Regions from separate parts of the Sporosarcina sp. Y1009 genome, predicted to be linked through region 1. Evidence: riboswitches for the same ligand, from Rfam matches in the RefSeq annotation. Region 1 holds a riboswitch; each other region holds the start of a gene.
The links. A riboswitch is a leader RNA that binds a small molecule or an ion and turns the genes downstream of it on or off. The one in region 1 is predicted to bind S-adenosylmethionine.
Positions count from the first base shown of each region.

Region 2: it holds a riboswitch for S-adenosylmethionine, as region 1 does, so the genes downstream of both, AC25Y1_RS01655 (hypothetical protein) here and AC25Y1_RS09110 (O-acetylhomoserine aminocarboxypropyltransferase/cysteine synthase family protein) in region 1, are expected to answer to the same signal.
Region 3: it holds a riboswitch for S-adenosylmethionine, as region 1 does, so the genes downstream of both, AC25Y1_RS14385 (methionine biosynthesis PLP-dependent protein) here and AC25Y1_RS09110 (O-acetylhomoserine aminocarboxypropyltransferase/cysteine synthase family protein) in region 1, are expected to answer to the same signal.
Region 4: it holds a riboswitch for S-adenosylmethionine, as region 1 does, so the genes downstream of both, ssuE (NADPH-dependent FMN reductase) here and AC25Y1_RS09110 (O-acetylhomoserine aminocarboxypropyltransferase/cysteine synthase family protein) in region 1, are expected to answer to the same signal.

Region 1 covers NZ_JBYHFO010000006.1:24,031-27,152, forward strand. Annotated here, with positions in the region: gene metX (homoserine O-acetyltransferase MetX) at 1-291, opposite strand, end outside; gene AC25Y1_RS09110 (O-acetylhomoserine aminocarboxypropyltransferase/cysteine synthase family protein) at 319-1,611, opposite strand; SAM riboswitch class I at 1,726-1,841, opposite strand; gene AC25Y1_RS09115 (DUF2187 family protein) at 2,128-2,349, shown strand; gene AC25Y1_RS09120 (lysoplasmalogenase) at 2,514-3,122, shown strand, end outside.
Region 2 covers NZ_JBYHFO010000001.1:316,815-319,936, forward strand. Annotated here, with positions in the region: gene AC25Y1_RS01635 (serine hydrolase domain-containing protein) at 1-218, opposite strand, end outside; gene AC25Y1_RS01640 (hypothetical protein) at 265-441, opposite strand; gene AC25Y1_RS01645 (hypothetical protein) at 518-889, opposite strand; gene AC25Y1_RS01650 (hypothetical protein) at 1,332-1,580, shown strand; gene AC25Y1_RS01655 (hypothetical protein) at 1,706-2,002, opposite strand; SAM riboswitch class I at 2,078-2,177, opposite strand; gene AC25Y1_RS01660 (DUF2726 domain-containing protein) at 2,297-3,118, opposite strand.
Region 3 covers NZ_JBYHFO010000012.1:86,397-89,518, reverse strand. Annotated here, with positions in the region: gene AC25Y1_RS14390 (cation-translocating P-type ATPase) at 1-906, opposite strand, end outside; SAM riboswitch class I at 1,307-1,416, shown strand; gene AC25Y1_RS14385 (methionine biosynthesis PLP-dependent protein) at 1,499-2,620, shown strand; gene metC (cystathionine beta-lyase) at 2,617-3,122, shown strand, end outside.
Region 4 covers NZ_JBYHFO010000001.1:204,494-207,615, forward strand. Annotated here, with positions in the region: gene AC25Y1_RS01035 (hypothetical protein) at 1-108, opposite strand, end outside; gene AC25Y1_RS01040 (hypothetical protein) at 379-951, opposite strand; gene AC25Y1_RS01045 (hypothetical protein) at 1,018-1,167, opposite strand; gene ssuE (NADPH-dependent FMN reductase) at 1,446-2,009, opposite strand; SAM riboswitch class I at 2,112-2,216, opposite strand; gene gdhA (NADP-specific glutamate dehydrogenase) at 2,457-3,122, opposite strand, start outside.

The DNA.
Region 1 (3,122 bases):
CGGGTTAATTGATAACGGTCCAGTAGATCCATCACAACCCCCGAGAACATTAAATGAAATAACGGAAAATTTTTTCGTATCGATATCTTTTCCGTCTCCTATTAAACCATCCCACCACCCAGGCTTCCTATCTGTACCGATAACTTTTTGGTTACCTGTCAATGCGTGACAGACAAGGACGGTTGGTGCATCTTCGTTTTTTGCCCATTCGTAAGCGAGATGGACTTGGTTGAGTACAACACCAGACTCTAACAGTAAATTTCCAATCTCTACAATCCCGCTCTCTACCATGGTCTCACCTCGTTTACTATCTTCATTTTATTGTGCAGCAACTGGAACAGCTTTTTCAATTGCTTGCGCAAGATCCGCAATAATGTCTTCTGTCGCTTCAAGACCTACTGATAGACGAATTAGTTCTTCTGATACACCTGATTTTTTCAAATCCTCAGCGCTAAGCTGTTGATGTGTCGTGGAAGCCGGGTGAATAATTAATGATTTTGCGTCTCCAACGTTTGCTACATGAGACCACAGCTTCACGTTATCAATCACTTTTCTACCTGCATCACGTCCGCCTTTAATGCCGAAGTTTACGATTGAACCAAAACCATTTTTCAAGTATTTCTTGCCTAATTCGTATGATGGATGCTCTTCAAGGCCATTGTACGTAACCCATTCAACAGAAGGATGCTTCTTCAAGTAATTTGCAATTTCGAGTGCATTTTCATTATGTTTTGGGACGCGTAAGTGAAGTGTTTCTAGTCCTTGCAAGAAATTGAATGCATTATCCGGGCTTAGGCACGGTCCGAAATCACGGAGTAGCTGAACACGTAGTTTCGTTGCGAACGCCGCAGCTGCTGCATCAATTCCGTAGCGAAGACCGTTATATGTCACATCCGGTTCTGTGAATCCTGGGAATTTACCTTTTGTCCAATCGAATTTACCGGCATCAACTACGACACCTCCGATAGAAGTCCCGTGCCCACCAATCCATTTCGTCGCGGAATGGATGACAACGTCTGCGCCGAACTCAATTGGATTACTGCCATACGGTGTTGAAAACGTACTATCAATAAGAAGCGGAATGTCATTTTCATGCGCAACCTTTGCAACAGCTTCGATATCTAGAACATGTAGACTTGGGTTTGCAATTGATTCGGCAAAAAGTCCTTTTGTTTTGTCTGTGATTGCTGCACGAAAGTTTTCTGGATTTGTTGCATCAACAAATTTCACATTAATGCCGTAACGTGGAAGTGTCACTGCAAATAAGTTATACGTACCGCCGTATAAGTTTTCAGCGGCAACAATCTCGTCTCCAGCCTCAGCAATATTTAATATGGAAAACGCAATGGCTGCCATTCCAGATGAAAGTCCAACTGCCGCAGTTCCACCTTCGAGTAACGCAATACGCTCTTCAAAAGCACCAACCGTTGGATTGGTTATCCGCGTATAAATATTTCCTGCCTCTGTTAAACCGAACAAGTTTTGTGCGTGCTCCGTGTCGCGGAAAACAAATGAAGTCGTTCTGTGAATTGGCAATGCTCGTGATCCAGTCACCGGATCTGGCTCTTGGCCACCGTGCAATAGTTGTGTTTCTGGTTTTAAGTTTGTCATTTGTATTACCTCCAAGTTTTTTTGTTTGATGGAAGTGCAGTGACGATTGGGGAAATTTAAATATAAAAAAACCCCCTTCGTATAAGAAGAGGGTTATGCTTTCGCTAATTCCTCCTCTCATCTTTCAGATCGTTTGCACGAATCTGTAGGAAGTAGCACCTTTGCAAGTCGGTCGCTTGCTGGTTGCCGGGCATCGTAGGGCCTAATCCCTCCGCCGCTCTAGATAAGAGTATGATTGATTCTGTTTTCCATCTTGTTACACAGTATAGAACTGATTATGCAGAAAAGTCAAGGGATTTATAAAAGTTTTTTTATTTCTCCCTATTGAAACTTTGAAACTATCTCCTAATGATTAAAAATACTATCCTGCAAAACTTGTCCAAATGTGGTATACTTAGAGTAGACAATCTCTGTCTAATCGTTTACCGTTTCAGCTTACAATTTTCGATGCTTAGGGCATTGCCTAAGCTTTTTTTAATAGTGTCGAAGAAAATCGTATCAATAGGAGGGATTCACATGGCTTTTCCACGTAAGGAAAGACCAGTATCGGACTTTGTAGCAGCTCGCAAAGTCGATGAAGAAATTTCATTTGTTCGGAACGACTATAAGGTTTACGGGACTATTTATAAGATCCTTGAGAACTCTGTTATCGTACAAATCTCTAGTGAAGATGCAGACTTAATTGGTGCGGCCTCAAATCTTACTGTTGTTTCACACAAAAACTATTCTGTTGATTGATTTATATAAGAAGACATCGCTATTTAGCGGTGTTTTTTTGTTTTACAGCATTTTAATTTGCACCTAGCCTTTCTTAAAGCCCCTAACTTTACTGTTTTTAATTTTCAGCAGGATTCTTGACGCTGGTTATTGAATTTAAGTAAATAAGAAAGGAGACTACTCATATGTTTCGTACACTACTTGTTGCTGGGATTGTTTTAATGTCGACAATTTATGTTTTCTTCATTCCTTCAGATCCTATTGGTTTTAAAATATTTATGAAATTAATTCCAATGGCACTAATCATTTTATTTGCGATTAGAACAAGGACCTCCCTCCCCTCTACATATAAACGAGTTATCATTGTTGGTCTATTCGTCTGTATGGTGGCAGACGGTGTGATTTACTGGTTTCTAGCTGGGCTTGTTACTTTTTTTATTGGTCATATTTTTTATATCTTTGCTTTCCGTCATATCGTCCGTGGTGCTATGCCTAAGTGGGCAGCCATCCTTCTACTATCATATGGCATTGTGATGGCTTTTTGGATCTCAGGTTCACAATTTCAAATTGGAGAATATTTTCTTGGAACTGCGATTATTGCTTATATTTCTATCATTCTACTGATGGGCTGGATGGCCATTCGCACTCAGCTGTCTTTAGCCATAATTGGTGCGCTTCTCTTTATCTTTTCAGATTCAGTTCTTGCAATCGATCGATTCGTTTACGATATTCCATATCGAGACGCATTTGTTATGGTCACCTATTACGCTGCACAGCTCCTCATTGCCGCTAGC
Region 2 (3,122 bases), on a different contig from region 1:
GCATAACCTTTCATCTTATAAATGACTTCATCCTGGTCAATCACAATCGTTGCTAATCCAGCAACATCTTCCTCATGTTCTACCAAGTAATCTTCTAACTTTCCTTCTAAAACTGCCTGTTCAGTAGCAGTAGTTAACGCTGGATTATAGCCAATTAAGATCCAAATGAGTAGAAAACAAATGAACGTCTTAAAAAGCTTTTGATTGTGATGTCTCACTGTGTTGCAGACTCCTTTCTATCAATTCAAGTTCAATATACTTTTTTCATCTCCCGGTATCTTTCTTGCCAGTCTTAGCCGTAAATGTAGTCATCGCAACAATGAAAACAGGCAATAAACTCCATAAAAAGAATCCCCACTGACGCGTAATTAAAGATAATACAAAGAAGAAAACAAGTACTACAATTGCAATTAAAACAGAAGTCTTTTGAGATTTAGTCATATTTCTCCTCCTCCTATTACATCATTACTCAACCATCATCTTGGTAACAATCACACAATCGCTGATTAACGATTTACTATTGTTCTATTATGCTTCTCAGTTCACTAGTTTGCTCTTTAGAAAGAGCAAAGTAACTATTTGAATTGTCATTATATAAAATTAAACTGCCGTCGCCCTGATAAAAAACATAAAACCACATTTCAGCAACGCCTTCCTTTTGACGATCAAGCAAAAAAAAGGTCTCTGGTTCACTATCTATGTCTTTTGGTTCTTCAATCTCCCTAACATTCCTAATGATTTCTCTCAAAGCTTCAATTGATTTCGAGTCCTTAATCTCCTTATCAAATTTTATTCCTTCAGTTCCATTCTCATTATAAGGAGTGCCCACCCGAATCACTTCAGATGCTGAACACCCTGAAAATATGGCAGACAAAAATAAAATCAACACTATCCAGGTAAACTTTTTGATTTAAATTATCTCCCTTCTCAGTTAAAGGTACAATTCTTTTCACCAGCATTGCGCATAGCGAGGTTGAACAATATTTTAGTAATTGATTGGGCCATTTGTTGAATACAGTTCTCTTTAAAGACCATTCAAACTATTACAACTAGTATAACACTTACGATAAAATATACGTATGGCTTTATACTTTAATTATCGATTAATGTTGAAAGCGAACTAAATAAAATCGGAAAACCGTTTATATAATCTTACGCGACTAAGTAAATCAATAATCTCTCTCTTTACCTACAGAATAATTTAGAAGACTAACATATAGTAACTATAAATGTTATAATTACTACACTAGATTGACTGTTTGGAATATATAGTTTTGTCAATCACTCTATAGCATATATGTTGCGACTGCAGATTTAAGGAGGTGATTAAAATGAAACGTAAAACGCTGTATGGATTAGGCATGGGCGTCATCCTCTCCGTCATCGGGCTAGTTATTGGATTATTCGTTGGTATGAATATAGGTGGTAACCATTTTGCAGATTTTGAATTTATGGGTGGGCGTGGTTATGAAGCTGTCGGATACTTAGGGGCTATAATCGGTGCTACAATTGGAATGTTGCTCGGGGTTTTGTTGGGTATTCGACTTTCAAGTAGAAAAGAAAAAATAAAAGCATTATAAGTGATGTCTTTCCTATTACAGAATATCAAAAGCCTAATTCCTCGCCGAAAATAGGCAAGAAGTAGGCTTTTTAAAAATTTCATATTTGGTAAATCCTGTAGCAAACAAAAAAGATGAGCCTATACTTATATGCAATCGTAATTACTTATACTTTCACGACTTCCAAATACATGAGCCGATAAAACACGCTTTCTCTCAGCAACCACGCCAGTCAAACGGTCAATCTCCACCTGCAGCAATTCAATTTCCGCCAACTCTTCTTGAATTTCTGCTCTCGAGATTGTTTCACCAAGTTCGTAGTATTCGATTTCCTGCTGAAGTTTTGAGATTTCTTGATGTCTTTTCATGGCACTCGCAACACCAGTTGCTTTTTGTCTTTTCAATCGTTCGCGTTCCGCATATAGCTGTTGTAAATTTGTCATCGTAATCCCTCCTGAAATTTTTTCTAAACAAAAAATTCTTCCCAGACGAGAGAAGAGTTTACATACAAAAATTTCTCCTCATCATTCAGGTTTCCCTGTTGGATGTAGCACCTTACCAGCGGGCAGGTTGCTGAGACTTCGTCGGGCCAATTCCCTCCATCTCTCTCAATAAGTTAAGAGTTTATTATTTAGTTAGTGATAGTATACCATAACTTGAGTTATCAGTCACTTTGAATTTCGGACGATTGTTCAGCAACGGTCATCATTTATGTTAGGTGTAACAGATACCTTCCTTTACTTACTTGAATTCGAAGGTTGGGCCAGTTCAAACAAATTCAAAAAACGGAAAACCGTTTCTTCAATTTGCTCTTCTGTTTCAGTGTAAGGTATGTCTATAATAGGTAAACCTATTTTCCAACAATAATTACGTTTAATTCTATCACGTTGTTTACGCTTTCGATATCCCTTATAGCCTCCAAAATAAGCATTCCTTATTGGCTTGTAATGTTGGATACCATTATATTCTATTGCAAATAATGGTTGGTTATTTTGACAAACCAAAAAATCTAAACGCAGGTCTTGCTCATGACCGAAAGTTGTTAAATGTACTTCTTTAATGAATTCAATTTTATTTTTCACTAGTAGCTTTGTGATGAATTTTACTCCGTTAGATTCTTTAATTTTATGTTCACACTTAGGGCATGTTTCGCCTCTTTTCACCTTAATAGGCTGAGTACGCCATTCATGACCATAACAACATAAATGCAAACCCTTTGTTCGCATCGCTTTATATGGCCCAATAAATGTAATCTCTTTTCGATGCTCTTCTAAATATGTTATGTATTTTTGATGATGAGGAGAAACTTTTTCATTTAAATCCGTTCTCCAAACATTGGATCCCCAAATGTACTTTCCCTTGCCATTTTCAGTATCAACAATATACGATTTTATTAACTTTTCACCTAACTCCTTTTGAAGAGACTCGATATAGGCTTGGAATTGTTCTAGACTTGCTGGCGCTTGTGATTTCTTTTTATAAAAGTGGATGCAACCAAATTGATCTTTTACTATAAAAATAATTTTCCCCTGAAATTGTATCTTAGACACTCCTCTCATTAAA
Region 3 (3,122 bases), on a different contig from region 1:
CGCCATTTTTTGTGTCCCAAAAGCCAGCACAATCGTAATGATTGAACTTAATGCTTCCGGAATCGCTGCAACTGCAAGCGAAACGGCAAACATAAACGAATCGACTAACTCGCGTCCTCTAAAAAGGTCAATCGTAAAAATGACTACACAAATCATCGTAATCCCTAAAGCTAACTTTTCTCCAAACTGATCTAAACTTACTTGTAGAGGTGTTTTTTTCTCTTTCGCAGTATCCAGTAAATTTGCGATTTTACCGATTTCCGTTTTCATACCAATAGCTGTTACGATTACAGTACCACGACCACTAGCAACAAAACTCCCGGTAAAAACCATATTATTCTTTTCAGCTAGGATTACTTGATCCTCTATGATGGGCGCTGTACTTTTCGTTACAGCTAGTGATTCACCTGTCAGAGAACTTTCATTTATTTGTAGATTATGGCTTTCTATTAATCTTCCATCAGCACTTATATAATCGCCAGCCTCCAAATAGAGAAGGTCCCCAACCACTATATCTTCAGAAGAAATCTCTACGATCTGATTGTTCCGTTTAACTTTTGCAACTGGAGAGGACAATGCTTTCAGATTATCCAGAGACTGTTCTGCCTTCACATGCTGTACAGTGCCTAGGATTGCGTTTAAAGCCACAACAATTAATATTACAACCGTGCTTCCCACTTCGCCCAATAGGAATGAAATGAAGGCCGCAACCAATAAAATAATGACTAATAAATCTTTAAACTGCCCAAAGAAAACGGCGAATGTACTTGTCCTTTTTCCTTCCGTCAATTCATTAATACCATATACTTCTTGTCTTTTTTGGACGTCGTAATCACTCAATCCTTGAGTTGTCACGTCTAACATATCCATGATTTCAATAGATGATCGTTGATGATATTCTGTCATTCGATTCCCCTTCCTGTGTGATATTTGTAGAAAATCATGCCATCTAGTAAACCCCTTTTGGCTTGTCCTTTCTTATATAGATAGTGAATTCGCTTGAATAATTTTTCGGGAAACAACATTCGATACTCAACATTCCTATTTTGTCCCCAATCTACTTCAACACATCATACTTTATCAATACTATTCCCTATTCGATTCCAGTATGATTATAATCAATATAAAATTTCAGGTACCGATCACCAATGCACGAGAAGCAGCAAGTGTCAGCTTCGTTGAATCTTGACTTTGAAGCCTACCATTCCTCCTAGAAAAACAGTAAGCAAACTTTAGCACTTGTTTTATTTTTCAGACCATGATAGGGTTAGATAAATTAATCTTTTCAAACAACTACATATTTGAATTCTTATCGAGAGAGACGGAGGGAGTGGCCCGACGATGTCTCAGCAACCAGCCTTATCGGGGTATGGTGCTAATTCCAATAGACGAAACTTATTGTCTAGAAGATGAGAAGATTGACTTCAAGAATCTATGAAGGCCCTCTTCTTTAATAAAGGGTCTTCTTTTTTTATTTCAATAGTAAAGGATGATAACAATGCCATTTAATAGTTTTGATACACGTTTAGTACAATTGGGAAATAAAAGTGATGTAAAAACGGGTGCAGTGAATCCACCGATTTATTTATCAACTGCTTATAAACATGATGGATTAGGTCAGTCTACGGGCTACGATTATACACGAACAAAAAATCCGACGAGATCTATTTTGGAAGAAGGGATTGCCGACTTGGAAAGTGGGGACCAAGGCTTCGCTTGTGCTTCCGGCATGGCTGCGGTGCAGTTAGTCTTAACCTTGTTTCAATCAGGTGATGAAATCATTGGACCAGAAGATATTTACGGCGGTACATATCGCTTATTTGACAAGTATGCGGATCTCTATTCCATCACGACGACATACTCCGACTATACGAATGTGCATGAAACGGAGAAGCTGATTACAAAAAAGACAAAGGCCCTTTTCATCGAAACGCCAACCAATCCGCTAATGCAGGAATTCGATATCAAGCAATATGCCGAACTTGCACGCAAACACGATTTACTGCTAATCGTCGACAATACATTTTTAACACCTTACTTCCAACGTCCAATTGAGCTAGGTGCTGACATCGTGCTACATAGTGCTACGAAATATATTGGCGGACATAATGATGTTTTGGCTGGGCTTGTTGTTGCTAAAGGAGAAAAACTTTGTGAGCAGTTGGCAATCAACCATAATACAATCGGGGCGGTGCTTTCGCCTTTCGATTCTTGGCTCATTATCCGCGGATTGAAAACCTTACATTTGCGCATGAAACAGCATGATGCAAACGCCAAAATCATCGTGGATTATTTAAAAAACGAACCACTTGTAAAAGATGTCCTCTATCCTGGAAAAGGCGGCATGTTATCATTCCGATTGCAAGAAAGCGAATGGGTGGGTCCATTCCTACAAAATCTGAAGCTGATTACTTTTGCCGAAAGTCTTGGTGGTGTCGAGAGTTTCATCACCTACCCAGCTACGCAAACCCATGCAGAGATTCCCCGTGAAGAACGCATCAAACGCGGGGTTGACGACAGTCTATTGCGGTTTTCCGTAGGTGTGGAGGAAGCGGAAGATTTAATCGTCGATTTGAAACAAGTATTTTCATCCTTAAAAATTGAGGTGCCTCAACTATGAGCTTTCGCGAAGAACGATTGGAGACAACACTGATTCATGCCTCCACGCGTGGAGAATTCGAACAAAAGACCGGTGCTGTGAACGTCCCAATTTACTTATCATCGACGTTCCATCAGAAAAACTTTGACTCTTTTGGACCTTATGACTATAGTCGTTCAGGCAACCCGACGCGAGATGCATTAGAAAAATCAATCGCCGACTTGGAAGGTGGTGCAAGAGGATTAGCATTCGCTTCAGGCATCGCTGCCATCTCTTCTGCATTCATGTTACTTTCTTCCGGCGACCATATTGTCATTACAGAAGATGTTTATGGTGGGACATACCGATTCGTCACGGAAGTGTTAACGAAATTTGGCATTACGCATACATTTGTCGACTTCACTGATGCGGAGGTAGTGGCTAAATCCATTCAACCGAATACGAAGGTGCTATATATCGAAACACCTTCCAATCCGCGTTTAGGCATTACCGATATTGGGCGGATTGTTCAAATTGCGAAAGC
Region 4 (3,122 bases), on a different contig from region 1:
TACACTGCAAATGACTAGGCAAATAAAAAATGTACTTATAAATTCTTTCATTCTTGTGTCACTCCCTTGTATCGATGCTAAGATTTTCTCCTCTGCGATCCCGGGCATGGATTTGATAATTCTACTTAATCCTCCACCATTAATAAATTTATAAATTTTCCTGACAAAAGAGTGGATATTATAATTAAAATGGGAATAATTATAAAAAGAGTTAGAATATCTGTCAATAGATTCCAGGGAATTACCCCTACATTGATCAATAACCGTAATAATCCAAATAGTAAAGTAAAGATTACTATGAAACTCATTACTTTTGCAATATTCTTTTTCACAATATCCCTCTATTCTAATTGAGTTTTTCAATCATTTAACTGTTCCTTACTTCTTGATTAGTATTTCAATCTCCTCTTTATATTCTTTAACTAATTCATTCAAAAAGTCATTAGTATTTTCATTGTATGTCTCTAATTCCTCTTCGTTATAATCGTCGGGTTCACCAAATATTTCGTGCGTGTATGCATTTAAATACGCATTTTGTTCACTCTTGATTTCTACATACTTCATATAATATTTTTCAGGATCTATCCCCAACTTTTGAGCTTGTGATTCGATAAACGCATGCATTGATTTTCCGTACGGATCTTTTATATCTTTAAGAGGGAGCGCTAACATTGTTTCCGCTTGCAAACTAATTTCATCAGAAATATCTACATTCAACGCCTTAGCTTCTTGTATCATTAATTCGAGCTTTGCAGTTCCTTCAATGTTTTCCAACACCTGATCATCTGCATACAAAAACCGCAAGTCACCAATTGTAATCTCTTTGTCTTTCACAATTGCCGCAATATCATCGTCATGAAAATCTTTTATACTTCCTTGAACACTGGAACTGCACCCCAATAATGAAATAATTAAAAACAAAGCAATTAATAAATGAAAAACTCTTTTCAAAAAAACACCTCCATCTTGCCCGTACATTTCCGTAAATACTTATATGAGAATCATATGAGATACTCATTACTTATCATCTTTACGTTGGATCTCCGCTAAAATAAATCCTCCCATGATTGCAACCGGAATACTGTTTGCAAACACTGCTGGCTCCAAAAAACTTCCAAGAATACCACCAAAAATCGTTAAAATAACTGCAATTACAATTCTTCCCATGTAACTCCACCTTTTCAACAAATTGACCCATTTAATTTATAGGATCGCCTCATTTAACAATATGATTCTAAATCTTAGCAGAGTCATATTGCCTAGACTAATTAATCACATAATAACGTCTTAAATAGATTGAATTATAACATTATTATTAATGCTAACATATTTGGAGACTAGGGGCTATCCTATCTTTTGGTTAAATGCTTATAAATAAGAAAATAAAACAAGCACTTGAAAAATGAATCATTCAAGTACTCGTCGATTTTACTCCATATTTTTTATCACCTTAGATTTCCGACTAATTCGGTTGTGCGCTGTGCCTCTACAATCGTATCAAGTAACTCTTGCAACTGTGTCTGTAATCGGAATTCGCTATCAGTTTCTTTAATTGGATTGACACTATTTTCTTTATCAATCAAGGAATCTTCGAAATAAACGCCTTGTGTAGAAACGCCTTTTAAATTATGTATAATAGGCTTCAATGAAAACTCAATTGCCAGCAAATGTGCGATGCTACCGCCAACCATGAAAGGCAATACTGTTTTTCCCCTAAATGCATTCTCTGGTAACAAATCAAGTAACGCTTTAAGTACGCCCGTATAAGAAGCCTTATATACTGGGGAACCGATAATGATTCCGTCCGCATTTTCAACTTGTTCAATCACACTTCGGATAGATGGGCTATTGAAGCGTACATAAACCAAATCTTCCGGTGGTAGATCAGGAATAGCAATATAATCTACCGTAAAACCTTTCTTTTGTAATATGGATTCTACATAACGAAGAACGAGATCTGTACGTGACGGTGTCAATGGACTTCCTGAAATAATAACAATTCTACTCATCATTTAACCTTCTTTCTCTTATTTTTTGGGATATTTAATAAATTGGATATAAAAAACCCCCTTCTCGATAGAAAAGAGGGTTGAATAATAAATATTCTTTTACTCTTATCTGCCAAGAAGTTACTCTTGCTGGAATTAGCACCTTTCTGCGAGGCAGAGGTTGCTGAAGCTTCAACGGGCCAGTCCCTTAGCTTCTCTTGATAAGATATTAAGTTGTAAGAACAATCATAATACAATAGGAATGTCCCGTCAAGGGCTCATACCTATTAAACTTGTCGGGATTAAATGTTTTAATATTTAATCCAGCCATATAAAAAACCGAAAGAGGGTGTCCTCTTTCCCCACTCTTTTCGACCCATCTGCAAAACAGAACTCACATAAAAAAACACTAGATCACCTCACGATTTTTCAGTGTGAGGTCTAGTGTTTTTTAAATACATTATTTTCTTATCTAATGCCATGGGCAATCATTGCATCTGCTACTTTAAGAAAACCAGCAATGTTGGCACCGACAATTAAATTACCAGGTTGACCATATTCTTCAGACGCCTTCAAACAACTTTGGAATATGTTGTTCATTACTTCTTTAAGTTTTTCGTCAACTTCTTCAAATGTCCAGTTAAGACGCATGCTATTTTGGGACATCTCCATTGCTGATACAGCTACGCCGCCAGCATTGGCCGCTTTTGCTGGTGCAAATAAGACATTATTTTCGATGAATAAGTCAACCGCCTCTTTTGTACAAGGCATATTCGCACCTTCAGCGATAGCTTTTACATTATTATTGACGAGCTTATATGCGGCCACTTCATCGATTTCATTTTGTGTTGCACAAGGAAGTGCGATGTCACAATTAATGGACCAAATCCCTGTACAATCATCAAAATATTTAGCACTCGAGTGGAACTTTTTATATTCTTTAATTCGTTTATTTCCTTCTTCTTTCAGCACTTTAACTGTTTCGACATTGATTCCATTTTCGTCGTAGATATAGCCGCTAGAATCACTACATGCCACTACCTTCGCACCGAGTTCAATGGCTTTTTCCATTGCATAAATAGAAACGTTCCCAGAGCCAGATACGATCACTCGGCTTCCGTTGAAACTCATATC